DNA from 2 places in the Mediterraneibacter torques genome. Region 1 is predicted to be linked to the other one. Evidence: riboswitches for the same ligand, from Rfam matches in the RefSeq annotation. Region 1 holds a riboswitch; the other holds the start of a gene.

Region 1 (15,900 bases):
AACAGCATCGGTCTGACCGCTAATGAGATGATCTGCTGCGGCGACGGCTTCAACGATCTGTCCATGATCGAATATGCCGGTCTTGGAGTCGCCATGGAAAACGCACAGCCGATCATAAAAGAAACCGCCGACTTCATCACTCGTTCCAATGACGAAGACGGCGTACTCCATGTGATCGATACGTTTATGCGATAAAGAAATCTTTTATATCGGCTCACACATACAATCTGTAAGAGCTGTCACGATACTTTTTCAGGAAAAGAAAAGTTCCATCACTTCCTGTGCCGGCATTTCTTTTCCTGTAAACAGTTCAAACGCCGCAGCTCCCTGCCAGAGCAGCATCCCGATTCCTCCGACTGCGGCTTTACAGCCTGCCTCTTTTGCTTTTTTTATAAGCAGCGTCTCTCTCGGATTATACACGACGTCCGCAACAGCCAGATCTTTATGAAGTAATTCTTCCGGAACGGGAAGCACGTTTTCCAAAGGACTCATTCCGGCGCGTGTTGCATTGATCAAAAGATCGCTTCCGGCGATAGCTTCTCCTAATTTTTTCTCATCATCAATATCTTCAATATAGATTTTTTTCATCGACGGTACTGCTTTTTTAATCTTTTCTACCGTTTTTTCTCCGTTTGCGAAAAATTCATCCTTCCGGTTAAATATCGCAATCTCTGACGCTTTATCAAGCGCCGCCTGTACTGCGATCGCAGTCGCCGCTCCGCCTGTACCAAGCAAAACGATCTTCTTTCCCTCTATCCCGACTCCTTGTTCCTTCAGATTGCGGACAAATCCGATCCCGTCTGTAATATGCCCTGTCATCGTTTTGTCCTCTTCCACAACGACGGTGTTACACGCTCCGACAAGTTCCGCCGCAGGGGACAATCTGTCTACAAGCTGTGCCGCCGCGGTTTTGTTCGGCATCGTTATGTTAAAACCGCCTACGTTTAATGTGCGGAATGCGTCAATCGCATCTTTTGTTTTCTCCAGCGGTATGTCAAACGCAAGATACGCCGCATCGATCCCTAGCTTTTCAAAACTGTAGTTGTACATAGCCGGAGACCCCGAATGGCCTACCGGTGAACCGATCAGCGCGTAAAGCCTTGTATGTCCGTTAATTCTTCTTTCCATCTTTTCTCCCTCCATGATCATGCGCTCTCAAAACAGGCGCACTGCAAATATGGATACAGTATATCACAACTTTTTGTTTACTTCAACACTTTAAAGTGTGAATAAAATTCGTTAAAATAAAAATCGAATTAAAATGCATACATTTATCCCGTGTCACCCCATGTTACTAACGCGTTGTCGTTTTGTCTTAATGAATTGCCCCTTTTAAAAAAATGTGCTATCTTATTCCAAAAGAAAGGAGATTTTACGAAAATATGAAAAACAGTTTTTCTTTTCTCGCAAAACATATTTCATGGAAATACATTGTACTTATCTTAATCCTTATTTATATTATCCTCCTTACTGTTCCTTATCTGCCGCATAAAACTGTATCGGAAGAATACAAAGAAAAAGATGCGGCAGCCGAATATTATTCCGACACATCCGGGACAGAGCGCATCGCCTACATCACTGATAATAACGACGCTCTTTTGTATCGGCTCGGTATGATCGAAGAAGCAGAAAAATCCATCATTTTATCGACCTTTGATTTTAACGATGATGAGGCGGGGCAGGATATTCTTTCCGCCTTACTAAACGCCGCGGACCGGGGCGTCGATATCCGTGTTATCGTCGATGGAATCAGCGGATTTATGGATGTACAGCACAATCCGTGGTTTCTTGCTTTAGACGCTCATAAAAACGCTCAGGTCCGCATTTATAATCCTGTGAATTTTTTGAAACCATGGGATATGCAGGCCCGCCTTCATGACAAATATCTGATCATCGATGACCAGATGTATACACTTGGCGGACGCAACACAACAAACCTGTTTCTCGGAGATTATTCAAAAGGAAAAAACATCGACAAGGAGCTGTTTGTTTACGAAACAGATCCGGGCAAAAATATGCAAAACACTTCTATGTCCCAGCTTCAGACTTATTTTGATTCCATATGGGATTCTTCTGACAGCAAACCGTGCCGTGGCTCAAGAAACGGAAAAAAGACGGTCGAAAAAACAGAAGCTCTGAAAAAACATTACAAAGAGCTACAGAAAAAATATCCTGCCGCATACGAAAAACAAAACTGGGAAGAACTGACATTTGAGACAAATAAGATCACTCTTTTGAGCAATCCGATCGAATCAGAAAACAAAGAACCGTGGATGTGGTACTCTCTTCACCGGCTTATGATGTCCGGAAAACAGGCGACGATCTACACCCCTTACATTATATGCGGCAGGGAAATGTACGACGATCTTTCTCAGCTCACAGATAATAACGTCTCTGTCGAGATCATTACAAATGATGTCGCAAAAGGCGCCAATCCGTGGGGCTGTACAGATTACTTAAATGAAAAAGAAAAGATATGGAGAACCGGTGTGAAAGTTTACGAATATATGGCTCCCCATTCCTGCCATACGAAAGCCGTTCTCATAGATGACCGCATGAGTATCGTCGGTTCTTACAATCTTGACATGCGAAGCACATATCTTGATACCGAATTAATGCTTGCCGTCGATTCAACCGAATTAAACGCAATTATACGAAAAGAAGCCGAACATGATAAAACCTTTTCAAAAACGATGGAAAACGGAAAATATACCTACGGGGAAAATTACAAAACAAAAGAATTAAGCACCGGAAAGAAATTATTCTACGCAACATTAAGACAAATTATCAAACCGCTCCGAAGATTCTTATAGACAACTTTATTAAAAACTCTTTATAGACAAAACTTTTATGATTAAATTTTTACAGCCGAATTTCTTATGATCGATATCTTCTCTGATCGGATTTATCTGCACGGAAACGAGAATCACAAATCAGGCATCCCTTGTACCTTCCCGAGAACTGTTCCCATGCAGATAAACCGGTCTTTCGGCTTTACTACTACATCCTGTTCCAATACGTTCAATGCTTTCAGCTTTTTCTCTTCATTTTCCTGATATAATAATCTCAAATAATAAACTTCATTTACTAAGAAAATTCCTATTTCATTTTGACCTGCTTTTTTTTCGGTCAATGCGATCACATCCCCGTTCCGAAAAACAGGCTCGTATCTGTCTGTCTGAAGCTGCAGGCAAAATTCCATGCCGTCTATCATATTCTCCTTGCGTACACGGAATTCAAAATATTCTGCTCTTTTTTTACAAATCGCATCAATCCCTCCTCCCATATCTTTCATACACGGAAAAGAAATCCATTCTTCCTGCTGCATTCTCGAATACTCTTCTTCGATCACCATACGAACAAGTTTTTTCCCGCTGCTCGTCAACTGCCTGTACTTTTCAAGAGCATATATCTCATCCTGTGTGATCGCTCTTTTACATGCGATGGCAATCTCTCTGTTTCTTACATACTCTTCATAAAAGTAATTCGCATCTACTTCAAGCGTGATCATCAGCGCAACAAAAATATCCGGTTTCGGATAGCTGATTCCATTCTCATAATTTGCAATAGCAGACGGTGTAACCTGCACCGCTTCGGCAAGCTGTACTCTTGACATGTTTAACTCCTGACGTCGCTTACGAATCTTATTTCTGATCATCGTCATGATTTTAACCCTCTCTTCACCACATATTATTCAAAGTATATTACAAATTTCCTGTAAAAGCAATCGCTTTTTCAAGATTATTGTAGTTTCTCATTGACATTTTATTAAATCTGTCGTAAACTGATGTAGAAATAGCCGTAAAATTGGTATATTTTCTTAATATGAATCAATTTTCTTAGGTAATATTAACAACTAGAATCGAGGGGCATGATGAAAGATTATGTAATAGATGTACTGATGAACATCGGAGTTCCGGCAGGAATCAAAGGTTTTACTTATATTTGCGACGCAATAGAATTATTTAATACCGATCCATACTATCCTGACGGAAAGATATCAGCACTCTATATCGATATCGCTAAAAAGTATCACACAACACCATCAAGAGTAGAGCGTTCCATACGACACGCTTTCGATATTGCACTTACAAAAGGTGATCCTGATATGGTATCCCGCTATCTGGATCTGACAAACAGACAGAACTCCACGCTATTGCGGACACTCTATCTTCGAATCGGGCAAGAACGCCGCAGACATCAGGCAGAACGGCATCATCAGCAATGCAACCCACAAACTTGTACCTCACAGACTTGTGAGTTTAAAGCACAGATATATATGGAAGCAATGAAAACCTTATCCGAAGAGATCGAATCTTTGTTTAATCGCACTCTTGCTTCTGTAAGAGATGATATTCATCCGACAGACGACGGACAAAGTGAACGGAGCTGTTCCGGATTTCCAAAATCTTTAAAATCTTAAAGACTCGGCTCTTTCTTATTTTATTTTTATCATCTTTGAAAACAGCTCCGCAAAACAACATATGTTTGAATTTCACTTGGTTTTACCTCGCTTTTCATATATAATATTAGGCGTTTCACAAACGCCTAATACCGAAAATTATTGAAAGGAGATGGTTCTATGTCTACCAACATTCAGAAAAACCAGATTACAGAAGGCATTATTTGGCGGCAGCTTCTACTTTTCTTCTTTCCCATTTTACTCGGGACTTTCTTTCAACAGCTATACAACACGATTGACAGTGTTATCGTCGGTCAATTCGTCGGAAAAGAAGCTCTCGCCGCAGTAGGAGGTTCTTCTGCTCAGATCGTTGCTTTTGTAGTCGGATTTTTTACCGGGCTTTCTTCCGGGGCATCCGTAACGATTGCACAATTTTTCGGTGCGAAAGACTCCCGCTCTGCAAATAAAGGTCTTCACACAGCTTACGCGATCGCCGCTTTCGGAGGTTTGATCCTTACCGTATCAGGAATAATTCTGACTCCGTTTCTTTTAGAGATGATGAATACGCCTGCCGATATTGTAGCAGATTCCGCCGTTTACTTAAGGATCTACTTTGCCGGAATCATTTTCGTCCTCATTTACAACATGGGATCGGCAATACTGCGCGCCACCGGAGATTCCAAACGTCCGCTCTATTATTTGATCGTCTGCTGCATCATCAACATCGTGCTTGACGTTTTATTCGTTATCGTATTCCATATGGGTGTTATGGGAGTTGCCGTTGCCACCCTCATCGCACAGGCTGTAAGCGCCGTACTTGTCACTTTAAAACTGATGCGCTCTGAAGGCATATTAAAACTTTCCGTCAAACAGATCCGTTTCCACGGTTCGATTTTGAAAATGCAGTTAAAACTCGGACTGCCGACCGGATTTGAAGCGATCCTGTTCTCTATTACAAATATTGCCATTCAATCTGCTGTCAACACTTTCGGCACGGACACAACCGCCGCATGGTCAGCCTACGGAAAACTGGACGCAATTTTTTGGATGGTCAGCACTGCGTTCGGAATTGCGATCACAACATTCGTAGGGCAAAACTACGGCGCCGGAAAAATGGATCGCGTACGCAAAAGTACCCGCGTATGCCTTCTTATGGATTTTATTGTTTCCGCCGTACTTGTTGTCTTTCTGATCGCCGCACGATTCCTTTTATTCCGGTTATTTACAAACGACAGTCATGTAATTGAAATCGGATGCGACATGCTCGTTCTGATCACGCCATGGTACATTGTATATGTCTTTATCGAAGTTATCGCCGGAGCGCTGCGCGGAGTCGGAAACGTCGTCGTTCCGGTAGCCATTACTCTGCTTGGCGTCTGCGTCCTTCGCATCGCATGGCTTGCCGCCATGCTGAAAATCTCACCGACGATATCGGCGATTATTTTAAGCTATCCGGTAACATGGGTTATCACAGCGCTTGCATTTATCATCTACTATATATACATAACCCATAAAACTATCGCCGGAAGTTCTAAAAAGCATGTTCCAAAATTGTAAGCAGCCGATAAAATCTTAGATAGACCCGGACTTGGACTATCTGCGCTGCGAGAGTAAAAAAGCAAAAAATTACCCGAATCATCATAAAGTAATATACTCACATAAGAAACGGGTGATTTTTTGCTTTTCTGCATTCTTCTGCATAATAATCAAAATTATGTTGTCTTTTTCGGAAATTTCAAACAGGCTTTAAACTGATCGCAGTCGATCAATATATCAAATTCTCCCCCGAGCGCTTTGGCATAAGTACTTACGATCGCCAGTCCAAGTCCGTTTCCGTCTCCGGTTCTTGCCTTATCTCCTCTTGCAAACCTTTCGATAATATCTTCTTTTGTAAAATCCATCGGATATCCCGATGTGTTTGTTACTTCCAGCCATACTTCCTCTTTTCCTTCCGACTGCAAAAGCTTCGTTTTCACAAAGACACGCGTTCCCTTTGCAGAATATTTCAACGCATTTTCAATCAGATTCTGGCAGATTCTGTAAAAATAAGAATTGTCCGATATAAGCTGTGTATCTTCTTTTGTCAGATCGGTAACAAATTCCAAATGACTTTCTTTTATCCTGTCATCCATATCCGCAAAGATCTGTTCGATCATCCGATTTACCTCGAACGGCTCCGGATGCAGCTCTACATTTCCGCTGCTTGCTTTTGCAAGATTAAATAAACTGTTGATCATTTCTTTTAGTTTCTCTGCCCGCTCTGAAATCACATCCACATAATCGCGGACAATATCGCTTAATTCTTCCCTCTTGATCAGTTCAATATAGCCGACCATCGACGTAAGCGGCGTTTTCAGATCATGGGAAACATTTGTAATAAGATCTACTCTGAGCTGATCGCTGCGCGATACTTTTTCAAGACTCTTTCGCTCGATCTCTAGCGCTTCTTTGATCCTGTTTTGATTTATCTTTTCAAAATTACACATGATCATGTCTAACTGTTTCTTTTTAAAGTGATTCATCACCGCTCCGGCAAGCACAAACTGAACGAGCGCCGATAAAATCATGACATAACCCGATGCATAATTGTATTGCCATCCTGTTCCTATATACATTCCGCCGTTCATTAAGTACGACATATACCACAAAGCGATCAAAAGAGCTGTTCCGCCTATCCACTGCAGTCTGCGATTCCTGATTTTCCACCTGTTCTGCCATTTCACATACGCATCCTTTTCTCCCGGATCCCATTCACGGAATTTCCTCATAATGAGAAATGCGGTCAGTATCATCTGCCCTGCTCCAAATAAAGCATTTCCCAATATCCCGAAAAACAATGATTCTCCGGTCGGATGGTACGTACGGTACACTACAACACTATACCAGAATGCGATTCCAAACCCTGCCAGCACAAAACAAAATAGTTTCACTGCAATCCCTGTACTGCTAAGCCAGCATTTCTCTAAAAAACTTTTCGCCTTTGACTTAATATTTTTCCATTTTGTATCCAATACCCCACACCACCTTTACATATCTTGGTTTCTTTGCATCAATCTCAATTTTCTCCCGAATGTGTCTGATATGAACCATTACCGTGTTTTCCACTGTATAGTTTGCCGATTCCTGCCAGACATTTTCATAAATCTGCTCCGAAGAAAACACCTGCCCCGGATGTTCCATCAAAAGTTCTAAAATTTTATACTCCGTAGCCGTCAGCCTCACTTCCTCCCCTTCCACAAGTACGATCCGCTGTTTTTTGTCAAGTACAAGGCCTCCGTTTATGATCTGATCATCATTTTCCTTCGGAAGCTCGCCTCCCCACGCCCTGTATCTCCTCAAATGCGCTTTCACGCGAGCCATCAACTCCGCCGGATTATAGGGCTTTTCCACATAATCGTCCGCACCAAGCACAAGTCCCGATACCTTATCACTTTCCTCCGTCTTTGCCGAAAGAATAATAACCGGAATCCTGTATTTCTCCCGAAGCTTCATAAGAGCAGACAAGCCATTTAACCGTGGCATCATAACATCAAGCAGAATTAAATCTACCGGATTCTGCTCAAGCAAGTTTAACGCTTCCATTCCATCATACGCCGGAATCACCCGGTATCCTTCGTATTTTAAAAGTTCACTGATCGAATATACAATTTCTTTGTTGTCATCAACAACCATGACAACCTCTCCCATATTCATTTCCTCTGCCATCATTCTCTCCTCTCGTTTTCCTTTATCTGATATAAACAGTACACTTCCACTGTTAAAAAAAACTCGATGTAATTCTTAAATTTTTCTTATAAAAGGCCGTCGGGAATTTCCTTTCATACATTTCCTTTCCAAGCAGTGGATCGCCGGTATAATCCGCCACTTTTTGTGGCGGCAAGCCGGGCAATCGGCTTGGATTGCACAACGTGCAATCATTATACCACAAACGATAACAGGCGATCCGGAAATTTCTTTATTTCCGAACCGCCTGTCATCTTTACACATGTGAATTTTATTTTATTCCGCCGCAATCTGCTTTACCTTACCGAGTCCCTTTGCCACGGCAGGAATGCAAATGATCACGAGCGTAATCGCCGCTTCCGCCAAAAGAAAGCTATAATTATATGCAATCGGATAGATCGCTGTCAATGATTTCGGGAAGTTATCGGGCATGTAATCCATCCAATACAAATATCCCCCAAGTGCGTGAAACGCACCTCTTGCCAAAACTGCCGCGATATAACCTTTAAGCAGTCCGTGCTTCTTTTTTGCAAAAAATCCTGCCACACCAAGAGCTGCAAATGCCAGAATATAATCACAGCACACTTGGAAAAAAGAAAGTACATACGGTTCCTGTATAAACTGCAGGATTCCATAAGCAAGACCTACCAAAACTCCTGTTCCGACACCGTACCAGTTTGCCACAAGTACAATAAACAGCATGCTGCATAATGTCACACTGCCTCCCCATGGCATCTGAAAAATCTTTACATAAGACGTAACAAACGCCAGGGCCATTGCAGCCGCACAAAATACTAGCTGCTTTGTCGTCATTTTTTGACGCTTAGATCTCTTTCCCGCGAAAAATACTGCCGCCAGAAAAAGTACGATCCCGACGGATATCGTGACAACATATCCCGCAGTTGTCAGCCCGCCTTCTGCATTTACAAGTAAATCAAACATAAAAAAACCTCCTGTTCTCAGATTGAAAACAAAAGGTATAAACACTCATAACATAATCCCTACGTTGGCATTATCCAAATCAGGTTATGGGTCGAAGTTCCCAACTTCCTCTCAGCCTGTAACACAAGCTCCCCTTGTCATCAATCTATATGTAATTTTTTAGTAACAGTTTAGCCATACAGTGTGTGTGAAGCACAAAACATGCCTGCATGTTTTTGCAAGCGGACATCTGTATGTGCTAAGCGCCTATTTATGAGTAAAACAGTGGCGTCAGCCACAATAAGCACGCAGTGCGGTTTTACGAATGGCGTGGGATAAACTGTTACATCTTTGACCGTATCCATAATAACCTCTTTGACAAAAAATGTCAAGAAATTTGAACAATCATCCTGTCCGGCCTTTTATATGGGCATCGCTGTGCCCCCATCAGTCCTTCTCCGCTATTTCTTTTAACTGTCGATACACATAAGATACCGGGAGTCCGACCACGTTATAATAATCTCCGTCGATCCGTTCGATATAAGCTGCAAACTGCCCCTGTATACCATACGCTCCGGCTTTGTCAAGAGGTTCTCCTGTTGCGGCATATTCCCGAATCTCTTCGTCACTCATAGGATTGACAAAAACTTCCGTTTCAACTGCATGAACAACCGACTTTCTTTTTCCCTCATCGTCATAATCCAAAATTGCCACGCCTGTATACACTTTGTGACTTCTTCCCTGCAGACTTCGGATCATACGGACGGCATCTGCCTCATCTTTCGGTTTCCCTAAAATACTTCCGTCTGACACAACGATCGTATCCGCTCCGATCACAATCGTATCCAACAGTACATTATTTTTCTTATCAAAACTTATCTGCTTCACCTGCTCTTGTTTTTCCCGTAAATCATCCGCAACATTTTCCGCCTTTGAAAGCGCAAGCTCTTTTACAATCTCTTCGGGGATCAGACTATGATAAACTTCTTCTTTGTCACTGACTCTTACTTCAAATGAAATTCCGATCTGCTCAAGGAGCTCCCGCCTTCTCGGGGAAGCCGACCCAAGAATAATTCTTTTCTTTGTCTGCATTTTCACTTCTCTGCTTTCTTCTATTTATTTTATTTACTCCAAGTATACAACAACCAATGTATATGTGTACACAAAGAATGTCACCCTTTGTAAAAAACATACTTTACATAAATTATTTCATTGAGCAGTCCTGGCTTTTTTAATACGTTGCAGCTTATTTTTTATACGAAGAATTGCCGCTCGGATCAAAAACAAATCACACCACAAATGAACATATAGACGGTATGTCGGATATCTCACAGAAATATGTTTCTCACCACGATAAAATTCGGTCACGACACCAAGTATCCACTCCTCCGGCACATTCTCTTTCCACCAGCGATTGTCCCCACAGATGATATATCCTTCCTTTTTCACATGCAGGATACGATGCAGCACATATTTTCCGTCCGGTCGCCGATAAAGCGGAAGATCGTATCGCTTTAATCTTCCATGAACCGGTTCTATAATAATTGTATCCCTTCGATTACGCAACATCGGTTCCATGCTGTCTCCGACGGTTGTAGAGACACAGGTTTTCCCCGATCGAAGTTCTTCTTCTAAAGATGTATTGCGCATAACGTCTCCTCTATAAAATCTATCTTTCACTACAGATAATTTTATAAAAACATCCTTGACAGATCTTTATAATCTGCCAAGGATGTTTTTCATCTAATGAAAATAACTTTAGTTATGGAGTTTCTGGCCCCCACTCATCAGTATCCTCGCCGCCTCCAATATTTCCTTCAGTACCGCCATCATTAACAAAAGATGTTGTAATAATATCCTCTGTTCCAAATCTTACAACTTCTAATTCCGGCTCTAAAAATGTTTTTCTCACTTCTATTCCTCCTGCCTTCTCTTCTTATCGAATTGTATATTGCGCCATGTCGCTATATACAGTATGTTGCTCACCACTATTGTCCTGATATGTTACATATCCTCTTGCATACCAAGTTGTTGTTCTGCTCGTTTTTAAATACTGTGTGAAGTTTGCCAAATATAAATCTGTATTTACACCATATTTTTTCAAACGGGTAGTTGCTGTTGTATCTAATGTCAATTCTTGTTGTACTTCCTGAATTGCTGCATAGCCTGTACTATCAGTTGCCACAACACCGGCTTTTATAACTTTATAATCTGCATCTGTCGGAACAGAATATTTTGACAAAAACTTCACTCTTCCATTTGCATAGGACACATCGCACAAAACCGAAACTTCTTTTTGAATTTCTTCTGCTTCTTCAACATAAACAGATGTCACAGCTATGTCTTTATATACTGTAAATGTATAAGATTCATTGTAACAGATCGGTTTTTCATTCACAGTCCAGTGTGAAAACTTCTTTCCTTCAGGAGCCTGTGCTGCTACAACTCTTACCTGATCTCCGACTTCACAATATTTTGTTTCTGTGTTTCCGTTGTTATTGATCGTAACAACCGCCTTTAACTGCAATCCTTCGATCGACGTCTTCAAAGATTCAACAATCAATTTCACCTCTTCTACTGAAAGAGCTGTATTGTCTTTCGCTGCTTTTGCATCTGCAAGATCGTCTTCAAGCGCTTTTCTCGTTGCTTCCGTATATTTCTCCGCAAAATTTTCTTCCTTCATCCTGCTTTCTGCCGCAGCAATCGCTTCTTCTAACGCCGTATCGTCGCGGGTAACCGTAACAATACACTGTGCCGTTATATTAGGATAATTCACAGAACTTACTTTAATTGTTGCATTTCCCGCTTTATGAGCTGTGACAACTCCGCCGTCAACAGTAGCGACTTCCTCATTATCAGATTCCCATAAAACTTCTTGATCTGTCGCGTCTTCCGGGGTGATCGCTGCCTGCAGCGTCGCCGTCTTCTGCTCTTCCGTTCCTCCGACTTTCAAAGCCAATGCATCCTGATCTAATGTTATTCCCGTAACTGCGATTTCTACAGTTTCATATAATTTTGCATTTGCCCAACACGTATGCAGTTTCCCGCCATTTCCGTTGTTCCATGCGCTTGCAGGGCACTCTAGCTTCATATGAGTCGTTCCTTCCGGTAATTTCACACGAATACTTCGCAATCCACCGTTTGCCGAAAGATCTTCTGCATAATACTGCTGTGTATAATTACTTCCGTCTGTACTTGTAGAAACTTTAAATTTCGCTTTCACATTTGCAAAAACACCGCCGTCTGACGCAATCTGATGATTCTCGACACCGATGTCGGCAGAAAACATCTTGTAGCCTGTCACATCATATACAATCGAAGACGGCTCATGTGCACCTATGCCTTTTGTATATGTATTTATTGTAGACGTATCTTTCTTGATTGCTATCAACCTGTTTCCATCCGGACACAGATCTTTCTTAACTCCACCCCATGCAGTATTTCCGGACAAGTGCGTTAAATCCGACACATAAACTCCTGTTCCCAATTCATCCTGAAATTCCATTTTGAACTGTTCCAACTGTTGGAAAACAGCCTCAAGTTCTTCTTTTGTCGTGCTTTCCTGCGCTAACTTTGCTTCTGCCTCTGCCTTAATCGGATCAAATTTTGCTCTGGAATATACTTTACCCGAATCTGCGTTTCCGCTAAGCACGTTCAACTCCATCTGTGATTCCATCTGTGCAAGTTTTTCTCGTATTCTGATTTTTAAAGCTTCTGTTTCCGCATCTTTTTTTACCGGAGTCAATATACTGATTTCTGCCGCCGATATATGCTGATTGGGAGCGCTTCCATCCGTATGAATGACAGTAAGTTTTACTTTTTTGACATTCTCAACTTCTGCATCAAATACAAATTCCTTTTCGGATTTATTCTCTGCCGACCAATTAGCTCCCGGGTTGTTATAACTAATATGTAAGTTATTTCCTACATTTTCCCAATTTTCAGTTCCGTCTTTCTGAACCGAAACACTAAATTCTGTCACTGTTCCGTTTCCAAACGCGTCCTGCCTCGGAAGATAAGTAATCCCCTGGATGCTCTGCGCGTTCTGAAGTTCTACTGTTATCGTATTGTTGCCTGTCAGAGCGCCGTCTTCCCTGTTCGGCTGATTATCTCCGCTATAACACGAATGATAATAAGACGTAATCACTCCGTCTGTCGCATTGACTGCATGTCCCGTTCCGGGCGATGCCGCGCCTTCACCTGTACTTGATTCATTATCCGCCTCCGTATCCGCTGTTGTCGTCAGCTCTGTATAAGGCACTTTCTTATACCCCGATTCACTGACTTCTTCATTCCATACCCAATCAGCGCTTGCCTGTACGTTCACCGGAAATGCGCTTCCTGTAATAACCATCGCTCCAGCGCATAATAAAGCGAATGTCTGTTTCATTTTCATAATCTTATCCACCTCTTCCTTTTTTCTATACTTGCAATCCATAATTCAACGGTCTGCAGAAATATTCATATATTGCTTTTCTTCCCTCACCTCCCGGTTCCCTTATAATTATCGAAATCTCTGTTTCGACTCGAATGATAAATGATGTTATATCTTTATAATTTTACCCCCCCCCCTGTATTTTTCTGTCAATATGTTTTGTGTATTTTTTTCTAATATTTCTTTTATATCTTAATTTTTTTGTGCATTTTTACTCTATTTTGCCAATATTTACATTTTCAGATTCCCCACCATTCTTCCTTCCCACAGATTTTTATATCAATTTTTCTAATAGCAAAACAGATAATATATTATTGTTTCTCATTTACAGATATGCTATGATAATTCCACTCACAGAAATTCTTTCTGTGAAAAATACCGGCAGCTTCACCGGTCTGAGGAATTCCCTCAAAATTACCCGATACAATACAACAACAGTTTTTGCATGGATAGTCTTGTAGAACAGCTCTTTTTTTCGTATACTGATTCTAAATAAAAGAAACTCGTTTTTCTAAAATCCTTTTAAAAATCACGAGCAAAAGGCGTTTCAGAAAAGAGTTTTCTTGTTCTATAGGACTCATTCATGCACATGAAAGGAGAGCCTATGACAGGAAAAGAAAACAGAGAAATTAAAAACAGTGTCTTTGTAGATCTGTTCTATGAGGACGAATCAGCAGAAGCGAACGAGATCGCGCTTTTTAATGCAATCCATGATGAGCCGTTGCCGGAAGGAACGAAGATTCGGAAATTCCGTGTAGACAATACGATCTATATGAATTTTCAAAACGATATTTCTTTTGACGCAGGAGGAAAAGTGATCGTATTCGGCGAGCATCAGTCTGCGGTCAATGAAAACATGCCCCTTCGGAGTCTGCTGTACATCGGACGTGCTTATGAAAGGCTTGTACCGCCGAGAAGCCGGTATAAAAAGAAAATCGTTTCCCTTCCGACACCGGAATTTTACACATTCTATAACGGAAAAGAAAAGTGGGAAAAGGAAAAAGAACTGCGCCTGTCAGATGCCTATATCGTAAAAGACGGTGAGCCGAGTCTGGAGTTGAAAGTGAAAGTTATCAATATCCGGCCGGAAGAACATCATGAAATCTTAGAAAGGTGTCAGGTACTGAAAGAATACAGCCAGTTCATGGAAATCGTGCAGAACTATCAGATCTCCGGGGAGGAAGAGCCTTATAAAAAAGCGATAAAAGAGTGCATCGAAAGAGGAATTCTTGCTGATTATTTAATGCGAAAAGGAAGCGAGGTTGTCAATATGTTATTAGACGAATACGACTATGAGACAGATATTGAAGTGCAAAGAGAAGAGGCAAGAGAAGAAGGAAGAAAACTGGGAAGAGAAGAGGGAAGAATGCAGGGACGAGAAGAGGAACGAAAAGAATTTCTCCAAAAAATCTGCTCTCTCATTCAGAAAAAACTTGAAAAAGGAAAAACAGTTTCCGAAATTGCAAATGATCTTGAAGATACGGAAGAAAATATTTCTCATTTGATCAAGCAATTTCATCTAAATTAATCTTATATGCTTTTGTATGATTAAAAAGGAAAAAGTCCAAAGTTGCCCAAACCCCATCTACTGCTTACAATCTCATGATGTGCCTTTTGGCACTTCCGACGATTTATACTGTAAGCAGCTCTTTGAGGCTAAATTTATAATGACAGCCTTCCCTTTACTATGCTAAAATGTAAAAGATTATGAGAAAAACATATGAGAAATATGAAAATGAGGAGGATTTAAACTTTGGAAAACAAAAAAATTATCCAAGTAGAAGAAAAAGTACCTTTCAAGCTGCTCGTACCGCTAAGCATACAACATATGTTTGCAATGTTCGGTGCGTCCGTACTTGTTCCGTTCGTATTCGGACTGAATCCGGCCGTTGTTTTATTTATGAACGGAATCGGAACATTATTGTTCATCCTGATTACAAAAGGAAAAGCGCCTGCATACCTCGGCTCCAGTTTTGCATTTCTTGCACCGGCGGGAATTGTAATTGAAAAATGGGGTTACAGCTATGCACTCGGCGGATTTGTGGCAGTCGGATTCTTAGGATGTGTCCTTGCTTTGATCATCCGCAAATTCGGTTCCAAATGGATCGACGTTGTACTTCCCCCTGCCGCTATGGGACCGGTTGTCGCACTGATCGGACTTGAACTTGCCGGAACAGCCGCTTCCAATGCAGGTCTTACGGCATCTTCCATCGATCCGAAAAATGTGATCGTATTTCTTGTCACACTTTTAACCGCTGTCCTTGGATCTGTATTGTTCCGCAAATTTTTTGCCGTGATTCCGATCCTGATCGCTATCATTGCCGGATATATCGCGGCTCTTTTATGTGGAATCGTTGATTTCAGTAAAGTTGCTTCAGCATCATTTTTTGCGCTTCCGAACTTCTCCACGCCAAAATTC
Region 2 (15,900 bases), 1.3 Mb from region 1:
TGATACTGAAAACTTCTATACCTCCACGATTTTCCGCCAACTGGAAAATCTTATTCTCAACTTCTGTAAGCTGATCTCTTTCCACATCTACAATGCAGGTTATGTTGAAGTTGGAAACATTTTCTTTCATCATAGGTAAGAGTTCCTGCGGAAAATAGAAAGAAGCTGAATCCCCACCGAGATTAGGAGCTTTCCCAATCCCCATTACAGTAAATTCTTCCCATTGTCCATCCGCTGTTTCCACTTTGACTATATCGCCAATTTGAGGAGTGTAATTATAATAGTCGCTTAACAGCTTGGCGGAATTATCTACGATAACTCCTTTTCCGTTGATAAGTTTCTGGCGGTCTGCGGTTCCCTCAATTAGTCCTTGTGAAAAGGCCTCGTACTGATTTTCGGGGATTCCAATTTGGGTAAAGAAATGGCTGTTACCATCCTTGAAAGGAGTGGGAAATTCCATATTTGAAACACAGCCCTGTATAAATTCAATATTCTTTACGCCATCCATATCTGAAATCGTTTCTTCCAAAACTTCATCCAATGGATTTTTCGTTTGAAGTGCATTGATCCCGGCGGGGCGATCTTCCGCATTTGTGTTGGCGGGATCAAGGGAAAGTACAATGTCGCCATTTGCAAATTGCTGTTTTGCCATGCTTTCTACATCAGTTGAATTAAGGTAGGTGGCGGCACACATCAGTAAAACTCCGGCAAATCCCAAAGACAATACGGTTAGTATAGCTTTTTTCTTGTTCCGGGCAAAGCTCATTCGGGCAAGCGAAGATGGCGTAATTTTTCGATGTTCGATCCGCGTTTTTTCTGTCGCCGGTGTATCAGTCGTATTGATTCGCAGCGCCTCAATAGGCGATACCATAGAGGCTTTCTTTACAGGGGTATGGACAGCAATTTTCAAGGCAATTTCTGTAACAAGGGCAATCACAACGGCACATTCCAGTGTAGTCATCCAATGCCAGCCGTCCGGGACGAAACAATAGCCCAAAACACTTCCCAATACAACACCGATAGGAATTGCAGCACAGGATAACAAAAAACTTTCTTTTCGCACGATACGCTTGATCTGAACCGATGTAGCCCCCAGCACACGCAGTCTGCCATATTCATGTGTTTTCCCGATAACAGAAATGTAGAACAGGCTGTAAATAACCAAAGAACAGGCCAGTACAATTAAACTGCTTGCTCCGATAATCACCAATAGCTCCAGCGTGGATTTTTCTTCTGCCAATCCAAAGTAGGTAGAGCTATACATAACATACTGTTCAGGTACACCGCTTTGTTCCGCAATTTCGTTTATCAGCAGTTTCAAAGTTTCGCTGTCCATATTTTCGGTATTTTTCACGCGAACCAAAAGATCGTAACAGTTTGCTTTTTCATACCGGCTATATAAGCCATCCGATACAATGACTTGATAAATACGGGACGCATTACTGCTTTGAATAATGCCGCAAACATGATATGTCTGATTTTTTCCAAAAGGCATATCCAGTGTAACGGTTTGATCCAGTTGAACCGGCAACCCTAAATGCTCCAAATAGGACTGTTCCACAATGATTTCATTTTCTGCCTCCGGCATTTTTCCCAGCAAGTCAGTAACGCCTTTTAGTTCAAGTGCATTTTGATCTCTGTAATACACATCCAAAGTATAGTCATTGATACGGCTCGTTCCCATTGCAGCCTCTTTGCCGACTGCTTCAATCTGGTTGTTATGTTCCAGTTTTTCAAAGACGGTACTGGTACTGTTAATAAAGCTGCCCTGATAGCGTCCTTGCAGATAAAGCCTATTTTCACGGTCTGTTCCGAGATTATATAGTGCTAATACCATCATCAAACTAACTGCAAAAGCAATCGTTATGATAATAAACGCATTGCGTCTTTTATCCGCTTTCATGCTTCGGTCTGCTAATTTTTTTACAATGGCGCTGGTGTCATTCTCAAAAGGCCATGTCATAGTTGTATCACCTCCATATTTGATAAGGCCATTGTAAACCCCAAATGTCCGCGAAATGTTACAGCGGACAAAAAATTTTATTTTTTTGCATTTCTCTGTTATAGCAGTTCAAAATAATAACTCTATTATAGGCAGTTATCAAAGGTTTATCAATGCGGCAACTGTAAACAGATTCTCTGCCAAAGACTCTTAAAACTACTGGCAAGCAATGCAATCTTACGTAAGATTGCGTATTTAGCAGAAATCCCGTTTCCGGAATTCCTGCTAATGCTTGTTGGTGACATATCCCCAAACCCCTGAGATCATTGCCGGTGGCAATGGCTGCGCGTTCCGTTGGAACGCTGAAAACCAAAAGCAGACAAATCTTATTGACGGGATTTTTCTGTGCTGCGCTGCGGTTGTGGTGGGGAAGAAATCTCTAATAGATATTCCACATTGGCCCGAACATTATGAAGTTCTTTCATATCATTTTTGGCCTGCTTATAGGCAGAATAGGCTTTCCGTTTTTGTTCCAGAAGATCGGTGTATTCCTCTCGGAGAGATTTGACAGAGGGGAGCTTTTTGATTCCCAGTTCGTCAAAATGATTCTTCGCTGTCTGGTGCAGTAAGATTTCCGCCTCATGTGCAACACGGAATTAAAAGGCTGAGCGCCAGCGGAAAAGATACCTCCTGTCTACGCATTTAGGGCGTTAAAAGTCCACGGAAATCAAGGGTTTTTCCGCATGGCCGGCAGGCAGGTGGATAAAGTTATCCTGTTCCCCGCAAAACGGGGTTCTAAATGCGGGAAAAAGGACAAAAAAGAAGCGCCGGATGCAGAGGCTTTGATACCTCTGCGCCCGGCGCTTTTTCAGCCTATTAGCTGATCTACATAGGTAATTAGAGGGTGCAGATGTTTCAGGCGAAACATCTCAAATAACTTATCTGGATTTACCCATTGAACATCCACAACTTCTGTTTCCTGTAAACGCATTTCTTCAATCTTTATATTCTTATGAAATAGCCAAACATCGTAAAAATCCTGCACATTTTCCCGTCTGCTCTGATAAATCAATTTTTCACTTCCGGGAGTAAGCAGTATTCCTAATTCTTCTTTTACCTCTCGGATTGCTCCTTGTAAACTGGTTTCCCCGGAAAGTACAGAACCACCCGTACATTCCCAATAAAGAGGGTATTGCTTTTTCGGATGCCGCTGTGATAAAAGATACTGCCCCTGCTGGTTGACGATCCATACACTCACAGATAAATGATACAGCCCTTTGGGTATGATTTCTCCACGGCACACTGTTATTCCAGACTTTTCCCGTTTTGCATTATATAAATCCCATTTTTCCATTTTCATACCTCTTTGTGTGGGATCGGTGCTTGCCGAAAATCAAGTAAGTAAATATCCGCAATCCTTTCTATTTCTGTACGCTGATCTGCGGAATACTTATCATAAATCCCGCCTGCTAACATACGGGCTGCCTTTGCGCTTTTAATTGCTGGAAGCACATCATCAAACACAATACAGTGTTCAGGTGCAACCCCTAATTTTCTTGCGGCCAATTCAAAGACATCCGAATATTCTTTTCCCCGCTGAACCTCATCTGTTGAACATAGAGCGCCAAATAATTCTAAAATAGAATTGTTCTTTAAGCATGGAATATAGAGCTTTTCCGGCAACCCCGTAGCAACTGCAAGTTTTATTCCATGTTCTTTTAAGCACAGAAGATAATCAAGGGCATAGGGCAGCAGACCGACATGGTTGCTGTATTCCTCGACCGCCATATTATTCCATTCCTCAATAATTCCCTCTACCGTTTCCTGCAATCCAAAAAGATCAATGGTATATTGTGCGGCTTCCTCAAAACTCCTTGCACATATTTCAGTTACATAATTTTCCGGGACGGGAAGATTTCTCTTTTTCAAAAACTGAATATCTATATGCTCCCATACATCCATTGAATCCAGAATTGTTCCATCTAAATCAAAGATTGCCGCATTAAAATCCATTTTTCTTTTCCTTTCCGCAAAATAAATCTTTCAGTTCCGCAGCAGCAGCTTTTATATCAGACTGCGCTATGATGGCAGATACAACAGCCAGCCCGTCAATTCCCATGGGCTTGAAACGCCCTGCATTTCCCTTATTGATACCGCCAATAACAACTATCGGCAAAGAAACGGCTGCGCGGATTTTCTGTAATTCTTCCATTGATACAGAATCAGCGTCGGTTTTAGTTCCAGTAGGGAACATTGCGCCAACTCCCAAATAATCTGCACCATCCTGTTGTGCCTGTATTGCTTCTGCAATGGAAGATGCGGATACTCCCAACAGCATATTTTCCCCAATTACTTTGCGGACGGCAGCCGCAGGTAAATCATGCTGTCCAATATGTACCCCCGTAGCCTGCACAGCCATTGCAATATCTATCCGGTCGTTTATGATAAGGGGAATATGGTATTTATCCGTAACCTGTTTCACGGCAACAGCCTGATTGTAAAATTCTAATGAGGACAATTCTTTTTCTCGGAGTTGTATCATTGTGCAGCCTCCTAAAATTGCCTGTTCCACCGCTTCTGTCAGGCTATCGCAGCTCATTAGTTGACGATCAGTAACAAGATAAAGTGTATAATCAAAGTTCATTTTGCACCTGCCTATTCTTTAGATAAACCATGCTGATACAATTCGTAGAAATGGTGCGTCGGGCCACAGCCTTTCCCAATCGCAAGAGAGTGTTCGATTGCCATTGTGACATATGCCTTTGCAGATTCGACTGCAAGCGGAACACTTTTTCCCTTTGCAAGCTGGGAAGCGATTGCAGAAGAAAAGGTACAGCCTGTCCCATGAGTATTTTTCGTATCAATGCGGGATGTTTCAAAATGGTAGAAATTTTCTCCATCAAATAGGACATCAACAGCATTTCCTATATGATGTCCACCCTTGACAACAATCGCCTTACAACCCATGGCATATATTTTTCTTGCGGCAGCCTCCATATCTGAAACTGTGGAAATCTGCATATCCGCTATTTTCTCTGCCTCTGGAATATTCGGAGTAAGTACATCGGCAAGTGGAATTACTGTGTCTATCAAGGTGGAAACCGCCGTAGGATTCATCAATGGGCAGCCATTTTTGGCATACATAACCGGGTCGATTACAACATTTTGGGGCTTATATTGTAATAGTTTCTTTGCCACCGCTTTCATACATTCTGGTGTAGAAAGCATCATCATCTGTTATGCAAAATTGCTTTAGATAATCCAGCCGCACTTCCGATTCCGTATCATTTACAAAGTTCAGCATGGAGTAGTAAAGCTGAATTTCTCTTAATGTAGCAGCATGAAAAATTGCCTTTCCGTATATGCGGGCATAGTTTTTCAGATAGATACTATCCTGAATCATATATCTCTTGAATTTTTCAAGAGGTAGCTTTCCAGTTTGCACTTCCTGCACAAATGGGGTAGCTGCACATTCTTCCCAAATGGGGATGTTGTGGGTTAAGATGTCTTTCATAAATGCCATGTTTGATCCTCCTAAGATAAAAAAATAGAGCCTCTAAAACAATTAGAAGCTCTTTCAGACGCAATACGAGCGTAAGAAATTGCTTCCCTACGCCGGTATTAGCCGACAGGTCCAGAGGTCAGGTCTTACCTTTTTCAACTTGTTCAGTTCCCTCGCAAACACATATCATATCTTATTCAATTAAAAAAGGACATTCCCAAAACAGAGAATGTCCAAAAAATACGAATCTGTATTCTTCAGCTCCCTGCGTTGGTATTAGCCAACAGGTTCAAAGGGTCAGGTTTTAACCTTCTCAACTACAAGGTAGTCCCCCTGCTTGAGTATTATTATAGTTAAGAAGTCCCGGAAAGTCAAGGTCTATAGAATTCAAGTTAGCAAACCTTATTGACGGGATTTTTCTGTGCTGCGCTGCGGTTGTGGTGGGGAAGAAATCTCTAATAGGTATTCCACATTGGCCCGAACATTATGAAGTTCTTTCATATCATTTTTGGCCTGCTTATAGGCAGAATAGGCTTTCCGTTTTTGTTCCAGAAGATCGGTGTATTCCTCCCGGAGAGATTTGACAGAGGGGAGCTTTTTGATTCCCAGCTCGTCAAAATGATTCTTTGCCGCCTGGTGCAGCAGAATTTCAGCTTCATGTTCTGTTTGGAATTTTTTGCTGTACCCGGCTTTGCGATATTCTACATAGACAGCCCGCGTTTTCGCATAGTTTACGATCTGTTTTTGCAGCTCGGCATTGGCGTTCATTTTTGACTCCAGATCTTTGATCTGAACGGATAAGGTATTGAAATTAGTGGTAGTGGCGTTGGCTTTTTCCAGAAGATCCTCATAACCCATATCGCCATGTTCTTTTAAGTAGAGCACTGCCTGAGAAAGCTGCTTTAGGTTGAACACTTTTGCCCAGCGCTCATAACCAGGGCCCTTGCCGGAACGGATTGCAGCTTCAATATCAACCAGCAATCCAACTTTGGAAACCGTTTTTTTAGAAAAGGCATGGCGGGGTTTTACTGTCCGTGTACCGGCAATCCGTTCTTTGATGGCCTGTTCTGTATAATCGCCTTTGAGCGTATCGCATCGGGTATAATTTTCTTGTCCCGGAACTCGGAACCGAAGATGTTTTCTTTCACGGTTGACTTCCAGCCCAGCAGTTTCCAGCTTCTGTAGAAGTTCCTCAAAATCTTTTGGCTTTTCCTCTAATGCAGCATCAATAGCAATGCGTATCTGCTCCTGAAAGGAAAGCTGCTTTTTATTTCCCAGCCATGTGCCATAATGCTCCCGGCTGGGTTTCGGATTTTCTACAATCGAAAGTCCATGCTCCAAACACAGCTTGTCATTCATTCGCCGGATTGCCCAGGTAGAACCCCAGAAGTTGCGAAATTTTTTCTGACAGTCCAGTGTAGTAGAGTTGATAATGATGTGATTATGGACATGGTGCTTATCCACATGGGTGCAGACAACAAAGGCATGGTTTCCTTTTGTGAGCTTCAGTGCCAGCTCCCTGCCGATCTGATTAGCTTCTTCTGGCGTAACTTCGCCGGGCTTAAATGCCTGACGGAGATGGTAGGCGATCACATCATCTGCACCCTGATTTCTGCCGGTCAGATTTGCATACTGTCGTTTGGAAAGAAGAAACTCTGCATCAGCAAGCCGGGTATCACACTCATAGCCATAAATGAATTTTCCAAAATCGGTTTTCTGCGGATTTTCTACATAATCAATAATATCTGAGATCGCAGTAGAGATATTCCGACCTTTTCCTACATGCAGAGGCATCAGTCTTGTGGTCGCTATTTTCGTCACCTCCTTAACTTAATTCCAATCAGAGAAGTTATAATTGCAGAAAAAGAGCGGGGCTGCCTATGCGCCCCGCCAAATCTGCTTAACCAAATATAAAATCCTTTAAGGCACTGTTTGCCCCGCCAATGATCCCTACCAGCCATGCAGCCGCCAGAGGCAGACCGTATGGACTGATAAGAAAGGCGATCATAAGCCATGCAAGACCCGGCAAAAATCCTGCGACAAAGAACAGCACCAATGCCGCCAGAAAGATGATCCCAGAAAGAATCCCAAGTACCGCACCGGAAAGAACCACTAAAAATTTACATACCAGATAAAGAATCCCCGTAACCAGCATAAAGGGAAGTGCCAGTAATTTACCTATCAAACGCATACGCTTTGCCTCCTTTCAGAAGGGCATCTGCCCTTATAAAAATTTTACCGTGACGGCAAAAAGAAAGCAACGGCTTTCCGGCTGTTTATGAAATGTTTGCAAATCCCCGGATCAGTTTATCCATGCCATCTTAAAGGCTATTTAAACAATCGAAAAAAAAGTGTTATAGATAAAATTGGCTTATTATATTCTATATTTCCGATTTTTCCATCTATTTTCTTTAGTAATTCTTTTACAATATACAATCCCAAACCGGAACCACCTTTGGTGCGTGATTTATCAACGGTGTAAAACTTGCTGAATAATAAATTTATATCCATCTCATCAAGGGATTGCGTTGAATTTTTAATCATGAACACGCCTTCCTGGTTAATGGACACTTCAATATAGTTATCAGAATAACGGATTGCATTTGTAATTAGATTTTCAATAATACGTTTACAAATAAGGTTATTGCCATATATCCACACCGGAGATTTTTCTGTTTGAATAATCGGCTGGATTTCCCCAAATTCATAATACTTTTCAATTAAGCAATCTGTAACAATTCTATTTATATCAACCTTCTCACATTCAACATCAAACTGCTCATTTTCCACCACAGATAAATCATAAAATTCTTGCACCAGATCTGTGAGATAATCTGTTTTTGCTTTAATGATTTCAATATATTGGTCTTGCTCCTGTTTATCTTCACATTCTTGTAAAAGTGTTAGATAACCCTGTATAGATGTTAATGGGGTTCTTAGATCATGGCTTATATTAGATATAGATTGCTTTAACTGATCTTCTTCTTGCTTAATTTGAACTTGCAGTTTCTTATGCAGGGTATCTTTTTGATTGATCGCATAAGCTAACTCTTCAATATCTCTATTTGATAAAGATACTCTTATTTTTCGTTTTTCCTTTATCTGCTTATTTATATTGCGAATTGTTCTAGTAATAGAAAAAAGGGAACATGCTAATATGAATATAGAACATATCAATAAAAAATAGAACATATCCGCATTTCCCCTTTCTGTTGTAATTAGTGTATTTCTTGTTTTCTCAATATCAATGCTGACACCAGGAATGTAATAATTACAGTTCCTACAAAATAAAGTAAGATATTGATTTCCAAATGATTTACCATATTATAAGAACACGTATTCATCCAATAATACATCGGATTGATTTTTAAGTACGTTAGAACTCGCCACGATTGAGCAGACATATTATCCCATGTCATCATATAAATAAGAGGTCCGCTAAAAGTAAATAATGACATAGTTCCTACCACAATAGCTGTATGCTTAAATATCACACACAGCATGAGTGTAATACCGATAAAGGCTCCCATAACCATGCAATTTAGCCCTGCAATTTTCAACATTGGAAGTAATTGTATCGGCACATTGTATTTTGTACATTCAATTATAAATGCAACCATAATAAATGAAAAATATAAAATGATGCTGGTAACAGTAATCACGATATACTTTGCAATAAAGAATTTTAGTCGGCTTTGTCCACTTGCAATCGCAATTTTAATCGTTGAATCTGTATATTCTCTGGAAAAGAAAACAACAGAAAATATAAGAACAATCAGCCAGAAAAATACCGTATAAGACGTGGCAGTCCTTATAATTTCTTCAATCATTGGATGTACCTGATCACTATATGCACGAGCAAGAAATCCTACGGTTTCTCCTATCTTCCATGTTTCATCTACGCTGGAACTAGATACTACAAATTGTTGCTGACCTCCTATGGAAAAGATACCAAAAACAGCTAAAATCAATGCAAATGTTAGATATAACGCCTTTGTATGAAATAATTTATAAAATTCTGCCCGTATTTGATTATACATTTTTTCTACCCCCTATTAGATTTTCAAAGTATGTTTCCAAATCTTCTCCCTGAACAGAGATTTCATCAATGATGATTTCATTGTCGGTTAGTAATTTGGAAATCATTCTTACATTATCTAAACAATCATAAATCCGAATAGAATTGTCTGGATAAACGGAATAGTTTTTAATATTAGCTTTTTGTTCTAATATGAGAGTGGTTTTCTGTATATTATCTGTTTTCAAACAAATATGCCGTTTACATTCTTCATTCAATTTTTCAGCAGAAATTTGTTTTAAAAGTTCTCCCTTATGAAGAAAGCCATAACAAGTGGCGAGCTGGTGCAATTCGCTTAATATATGGCTGGATATTAAAATGGTGGTTTCCCGTTCTTTCACTAATTTTTTAAGAAGTTCCCGTAATTCGATAATTCCCGTAGGATCAAGTCCATTGACAGGTTCATCCAATATTAAAAATTCTGGCTCACCTAATAATGCAACGCCCAGTGCAAGCCGCTGTTTCATCCCTAATGAAAAATTCGCTACTCTTTTTTTACCTGCGTTCGATAAGCCAATCAATTCTAAAGTATCAGCAATGCAGCTTTTATTCGGAATACCTCTCTGTATTCTTTGCACTTCCAGATTTTGTGAAGCAGTCATATCTTTATATAGTGCCGGCATTTCAATCGTACACCCGATTTTTGATCGTTCATATTGCAGATTATCATTATGCCCAAATAGAATAATTTCTCCTTCACTTTTAAAATTAAGACCTGTCAATAATCTGATTAGCGTTGTTTTTCCTGCTCCATTTTCGCCCACAAGTCCATATATTTCGCCTTTTGGAATAGTTAAGTTTACATTTTTTAAAGCATAGAAATCTTTATATTTTTTGCTCAGGTTTTTTGTTTCGCATATAAATTTTGTCATCCTAAACAACTCCTTTCCATGCCACTATATATGATAACTCTAAAGAAAATCTAAAGATTATTTCATTTTATATCCAATCCCCCAAATAGTTTGTATATAATCTTCATTTGTAATTGATTTAATTTTCTTACGAATATGACTAATATGAGTATTGATTGTATCGTCATCATACGCATAAGGTTCATTCCAAATGGATTCATATAAATTTTGTTTTGAAAATATTTTCTGTGGGTATTGCAATAGCAATTCTAAAATGCTCAATTCTGTTGATGTAAATGGTACTAATACTCCGTTTATATAAACCAAAGAGTTATTGATCTTTATATTTTTGTATATCAAAGTATTATTATTTTGATAAGGATTATCGACAGTCCGTTTTAAATTTGCCTCAATACGTGCAAGAAGCTCATACAAATCAAATGGTTTTGTCATGTAGTCATCTGCCCCTATTTTTAATAATTCTATTTTGGTCTGAACCATTGTTTTTGCTGATACAACAATAACAGGAGCGTTTGTAAATTTTCGCAATTTCTGTAATACATCATCCCCATTCAGCCCTGGCAACATAATGTCAAGTATTATCAAGTCCGGAACAAAAGATTTGCACAAATTTATTCCTTCTATACCATTTAAAGCATATTGAACACTATATTTATTATTTTCCAAGAATTTTTTAATCATATTGCAAATATCTATATCATCTTCAATAATAACAATTTTACACATTTTTATTTACCTCCATGCCAAATTATTTTATCATAGGAACTTATCGTTATCCACATAATAATATCGTCGATAAAAAACTGTTAAGAATAAATGAACCCATATCAAGATGCCATTTCAAAATTAGTTTAATATTATGAAAGATTTGCAAATCCCCGGATCAGTTTGTCCATGCCATCCCAAAGGCTGTCCAGACGGGTGCGGATGTCATCTATATCTGCGGCATAAATATTGCCGGTCTCATTGGCCCGTCTGGTATATTGGTTTAAGTTATTGGAACAAATGCGGAGAAGCCGGATCATTTCCTGAATATCTCCCATATCAAGGTGAATGATGTAACCGTCTACGGCCATCTTTCGCAGATATGCCGACAGGTTGGTAATGCCAAGTTCCGCCATGCGTTCTTTTACCAGTTCGGCCTCCGGTTCGGACATGACAAATTCGACGCGGACGGATTTTTTGTTATGCCCGCCCTTCATCGTTCCAACCCTCTTTTATGAGATGAGACCTCCTGTGTTGAAACCACCGTCTTTGCTCTTTTGAGTTTTTCCCGCAGGGTGGTCTTTTCCAGCTTATCAAGATATTCCTCCAGATTTCCGGCTGTCGCATGATAGCTGCGTTTGAAGCGTTCCCGTTTTAGAATCATCATCAGCTCCGGCTCATTTTCCGGCAGATAAGTCATTGTTTTAGGGGCTCCATGCTCTGGCATAAACCGGTTCATAAGCTGTCTCCGTTCCTGATAGGGAATCGTGATAACATTTCCATCCGCAAATGCAACGGCTACATTTCCGATTGGACAGGTCAGCTTTTTCATCCGTTCCACATGTTCTCTATAATTTAGCGGATAGAGATTGCCAAATATTTTTCCGTCCCTGACTTCTTTCAAAGAGATGGCATAAGCCAAAACGGGATCATTTGTCTGTTCCTGGTAAAACCGCCACACTTTGTTTTCATGGCTGCCCTCCAGATAAACTTCCCGTTCACGCAGGGTATAGGTTCCGCAGGGGCGTGACATCCAAAGAAGCTGTTTATCCTCTGAACGGTCTGACACAGCCAGTTTTGAGATCAGTTCTTTATCCAGGTCAAAGTCCTCTTTATAATGTTGGGTATGAAGATCTACGATACGGGAAAGAGCACCCAGAAGCTCTACATCCTCAAATCTTACCCCAGCCATCAGCGTTCCCTTTCCGGTACAGGAGGGATCATCTGCCTTGCTTCATGCTCCGGTTTGTCTGCTTTCAGACGGTCCATCAAAGACGGCTTTGCTTCCGGCATCAGCTCCCGGATTTCTTCATCTGTCTGTCCATCTGTCAGATCCGGACGCACAGGAGGTTCGTTGTTCAGCCTGCCATCCAGCATATTGTAGTTGCCGGTCTGGCCTTCCTCATAAAGCTCCGCATTGCGAAGATAACTTTCCGGCGCCTGAAACGGCTGTCCGGCAAACAGAATTTCTTTTTGGGTGGTAAACTGTGCAAGGACGCCATTTTGCAGTCTCGCAAATTCTTCATACTGACACAGGGTAAGCCCTCGTTCCAGCATTTCCGCCTGGGTATGCGCCCAGCCTTCTCCATAAAGAAAATAATACATGTCTGGCTGATCACAGACAAAACACAGGGAGCCGTCCTGATTGTCATAGTAAGATGGCTGCATATCCTGATAATGGCAGCGTTCCTCACGCCCCAAATATACACGGTTGTCCGCACCCAGCATAGCGACCATGCCTGCGTAATTACTATGGACCGCAGATCGGATTTCTACCAGCGGATCTGTTTGAGAAGGAATCTGTCTGCCCGGAATCTCATTTTGTTTTTCCGCTGTATCATTTCTTGGTGTCACTTCTTCATGGCTGCGTGCATCCAGCTCCGGTTGAGACGTTCCTTTCCGAACAGCACCGGGTTCCGGTTCTTTTTCTTTCACATAGTATCGGACATTTGCTGTCGTATGCTCGTTGGCTTCCTTTGCATAGTTTTCAGCATCGGCTTTGCTATCAAATTCCAACGGTTTTCCATTTTCCTTGCACCAGCTTTGTGCCGGTCCGAAAATAGAAGTGCTGCTTCGTACCGCCCATACACCATAGGTCAGTTTCTTTTCCATTCCGCATCCCTCCTTATCGTTCCTGCTGTTTGGAAGTTTGTTGCTTTTTTACCGGGTCTGCCGGTTTTGTTGCTTTTAGCTGCTGACGGAGAGAATTCTTATGCTCCGGTTCGGAATCTGTGATGTTGACATATTCGCCAATGATACAGAGCGCTTCTCCATAACTGCCGGAAGCAAATACCCGATCAGACATTTCTTTTGCCTGTTCTTTCAGACCATGCTCCCGCAAAGTACGAGAAGCAATACCCAGCAGATTAAAAATGTTCCCATCTGCTCCGATCAGTGGACAATCCGGTTTATCTGCCAACGCTCCCGGTGTTTCTATAAATCCGCCTAAATAATTCGGCACAAAGTCCGACAGCCATGTGCCACCATAGACTTCATGAGTCTGTAAACGCCACAGGGCAAGTTTTCCTATATCCAGTTTCACATCATCAAACGGGTAAAGCAGACAGGTCAGTTCGCCGTGCTGAAAAGTGGCCACATTCTCAAACTGACTGCCATCTTTCAATATGCCTGCATTTGTCAGCATTTCATTGATCCCATCCACCCATTCTGTCAGATCCCCGCCACAGCCCTGTAAAATCAGTCCTTCCTTATCGGTCATACGACGAAGATCCTCTGCGGTAATCGTGTTGATATTCAAAAAATCGCCTCCTATCGTTTTTGTTAAAATATATGTTTTGTCCGCAACTTAACCTCATTTCAAAGCACCGGAGTATTCTTATATAGCTCCCTTAAAAACAGGTGCAAAAAACCCTTGAAAATCAAGGACTTTTAAGGCTAAATTGCGGACATATCATGGTTGGTTTTGCCGCTTCCTACGTTTGCGTTCCCGCTCGGATTTCCGTCTTGCATAGATCCGGCAGGCATCAGAACAATATGCCTGACTGGTCGTAGGAAGATACGCCTTTCCACACACAGGGCATATTTTCTGTCTCATGGAGGTGTCCTCGCCGGTAATGGCTGATTCCAGTGCTGCATCCACCGGCAGCACCGCTTTTTCAAAGTACCTGCAATAAGCGCCGGTCCACCATTTATTCAGCATATAGCAAGAGCTGTCCAAAGGAAGGCAGATCTTATCCTGAGAGTCATAGTTGGCGCACAGCTCTGTAACCAGCTTTCGGATCGCAGCCCGTTCCGAGCGGTTCAATTCTCTCTCTGCCATAACGCCTACCTTTCCGGGGCACTGCTTTGCCGGCCACTGGAAATTCCAGTTGTGTCAGTAACATTCCTGGGCTGTGAAAGGGCATCGGCGATAGAGTTCCGCTTTTTCTGTTTCGGTTCATGGTAAATAAAAAGTTCGTTTTTTCCAGGCACATACAATAAGCCATTTTCTTCGCACCGGAAAACATCACATTCTTTGTCGGTTGAGATGGCATAAAACCCCTTGTAATCATAGGGCACCTTTTGCCGCTCCTGATAGGTACACATCCCTAAGTTGGGGTCACTTGCCAGTCGTTTCGATATGGCGAAAAAGTCACCTTCTTTTTTGTGAAATTTTCGTATGGGCGTGAAGTGATAACCGCCATATTCAAAGGTTTTTCGATCACTCATTTACGCCTGCCTTTCTTTACGGGAAATTCCAGCTTGAAATTCACATATTTACCGCCGGTATCATCCAGGATCACTTCCGCATCATAGGTCTTTCCTGTTTTTTCACTGTAAAGCCCGGACATAGAAATACGGCCCTCTTTCAAAAGAGCCGCTGCCACAGACTTTGTGATGGATTTTTTCTTGCTGGAAAAGAAACGGTTATCTTTCCAAAGAGCAAAAGAACATTCCCTGTTGTCGCAGAAAAAACCTTTCTTTCCTTCATATACCGGGGCGCCGCAGCGAGGACATACCCCTACGGCTTCATGCACAGTTCCTTTGGAAGAAGGAAACAGATCCGCAAAACGTTCCTCCGGGGCAGTATGTTCTTTTACCAGCGTCCGGCTCATATCTGCAATCTGATCCATAAAAGATGTTGCCGACAGTTCGCCATGTTCCACTTGTTTCAGCATGGATTCCCATTCTGCAGTTAAGATGGGAGATTTGATATTGTCCGGCAGGACTGCAATCAGGTTCCTTCCTTTTTCCGTCGGAATGAGCTGCTTTTTCTTTCTCTGTACAAATCCGGCAGAAACCAGCTTTTCCAGTGTTGCCGCACGGGTAGCCGGAGTACCCAATCCTTTACGCTCGGCATCGTCCGGCATATCTTCCGCACCGGCATTTTCCATAGCGGACAGCAGCGTGTCCTCCGTATAGTGTTTTGGCGGTGAAGTTTTCCCTTCACGGAGACTTGCTGACACAGTTTCAAAAGTCTGTCCTTCCTTCAGCACAGGGAGAGCGGCATCTTCGTTTTCTCTATGTTCCGTTTCACTTTGCCTGATACTCATACGGTGAATCCGTTCCACCTCTTTCCAGCCGGACTGTAAGATGGTCTTTCCTTTTGCCGTAAAAGTATGTCTCTGACAGTCCAGCATAGCGGTGACCGTTTCAAACCGGTGTGCCTGCGTTGTGGCACAAAGCAGCCTGACGGCAAGCAGGGTAAGCACATCCCGCTCCCCGGAAGGAAGCTCGGTCAAGTCTGTTCGTGCAATTTCAACAGTTGGGATGATAGCATGGTGGTCGGTCACTTTGCTGTCGTCTGTTACCCGGTCAATGTCCGGCTCTCCGGCGCAGCCTTTTCCAAAGGGCATATTGT

Evidence for each region. Region 1 has a riboswitch for thiamine pyrophosphate ahead of ACH9UM_RS01440 (energy-coupled thiamine transporter ThiT). Riboswitches for the same ligand answer to the same signal wherever they lie in the genome.
Region 2: linked by a shared signal. The riboswitch ahead of ACH9UM_RS09485 (hypothetical protein) and the one ahead of ACH9UM_RS01440 (energy-coupled thiamine transporter ThiT) in region 1 are both predicted to bind thiamine pyrophosphate.

The regions. Positions count from the first base shown of each region.
Region 1 is NZ_CP172594.1:309,877-325,776, reverse strand. Features, by position in the region: gene ACH9UM_RS01480 (Cof-type HAD-IIB family hydrolase) at 1-195, shown strand, start outside; gene aroE (shikimate dehydrogenase) at 253-1,128, opposite strand; gene ACH9UM_RS01470 (phosphatidylserine/phosphatidylglycerophosphate/cardiolipin synthase family protein) at 1,383-2,813, shown strand; gene ACH9UM_RS01465 (helix-turn-helix domain-containing protein) at 2,927-3,664, opposite strand; gene ACH9UM_RS01460 (sporulation initiation factor Spo0A C-terminal domain-containing protein) at 3,872-4,423, shown strand; gene ACH9UM_RS01455 (MATE family efflux transporter) at 4,583-5,959, shown strand; gene ACH9UM_RS01450 (sensor histidine kinase KdpD) at 6,115-7,413, opposite strand; gene ACH9UM_RS01445 (response regulator transcription factor) at 7,388-8,107, opposite strand; gene ACH9UM_RS01440 (energy-coupled thiamine transporter ThiT) at 8,402-9,067, opposite strand; TPP riboswitch at 9,104-9,212, opposite strand; gene ACH9UM_RS01435 (nucleoside triphosphate pyrophosphatase) at 9,494-10,138, opposite strand; gene ACH9UM_RS01430 (S24/S26 family peptidase) at 10,256-10,696, opposite strand; gene ACH9UM_RS01425 (hypothetical protein) at 10,809-10,958, opposite strand; gene ACH9UM_RS01420 (NPCBM/NEW2 domain-containing protein) at 10,983-13,442, opposite strand; gene ACH9UM_RS01415 (hypothetical protein) at 14,065-15,009, shown strand; gene uraA (uracil permease) at 15,235-15,900, shown strand, end outside.
Region 2 is NZ_CP172594.1:2,004,393-2,020,292, forward strand. Features, by position in the region: gene ACH9UM_RS09460 (ABC transporter permease) at 1-1,963, opposite strand, end outside; gene ACH9UM_RS09465 (NUDIX domain-containing protein) at 2,811-3,296, opposite strand; gene ACH9UM_RS09470 (HAD family phosphatase) at 3,299-3,955, opposite strand; gene thiE (thiamine phosphate synthase) at 3,945-4,586, opposite strand; gene thiD (bifunctional hydroxymethylpyrimidine kinase/phosphomethylpyrimidine kinase) at 4,598-5,140, opposite strand; gene ACH9UM_RS09485 (hypothetical protein) at 5,115-5,465, opposite strand; TPP riboswitch at 5,532-5,629, opposite strand; TPP riboswitch at 5,690-5,789, opposite strand; gene ACH9UM_RS09490 (relaxase/mobilization nuclease domain-containing protein) at 5,847-7,256, opposite strand; gene ACH9UM_RS09495 (CD1845 family protein) at 7,345-7,635, opposite strand; gene ACH9UM_RS09500 (cell wall metabolism sensor histidine kinase WalK) at 7,773-8,636, opposite strand; gene ACH9UM_RS09505 (ABC transporter permease) at 8,663-9,484, opposite strand; gene ACH9UM_RS09510 (ABC transporter ATP-binding protein) at 9,477-10,394, opposite strand; gene ACH9UM_RS09515 (response regulator transcription factor) at 10,452-11,120, opposite strand; gene ACH9UM_RS09520 (plasmid mobilization protein) at 11,252-11,596, opposite strand; gene ACH9UM_RS09525 (hypothetical protein) at 11,593-12,291, opposite strand; gene ACH9UM_RS09530 (DUF4316 domain-containing protein) at 12,291-13,211, opposite strand; gene ACH9UM_RS09535 (hypothetical protein) at 13,225-13,857, opposite strand; gene ACH9UM_RS09540 (cysteine-rich VLP protein) at 14,011-14,379, opposite strand; gene ACH9UM_RS09545 (hypothetical protein) at 14,385-14,768, opposite strand; gene ACH9UM_RS09550 (DNA topoisomerase 3) at 14,765-15,900, opposite strand, start outside.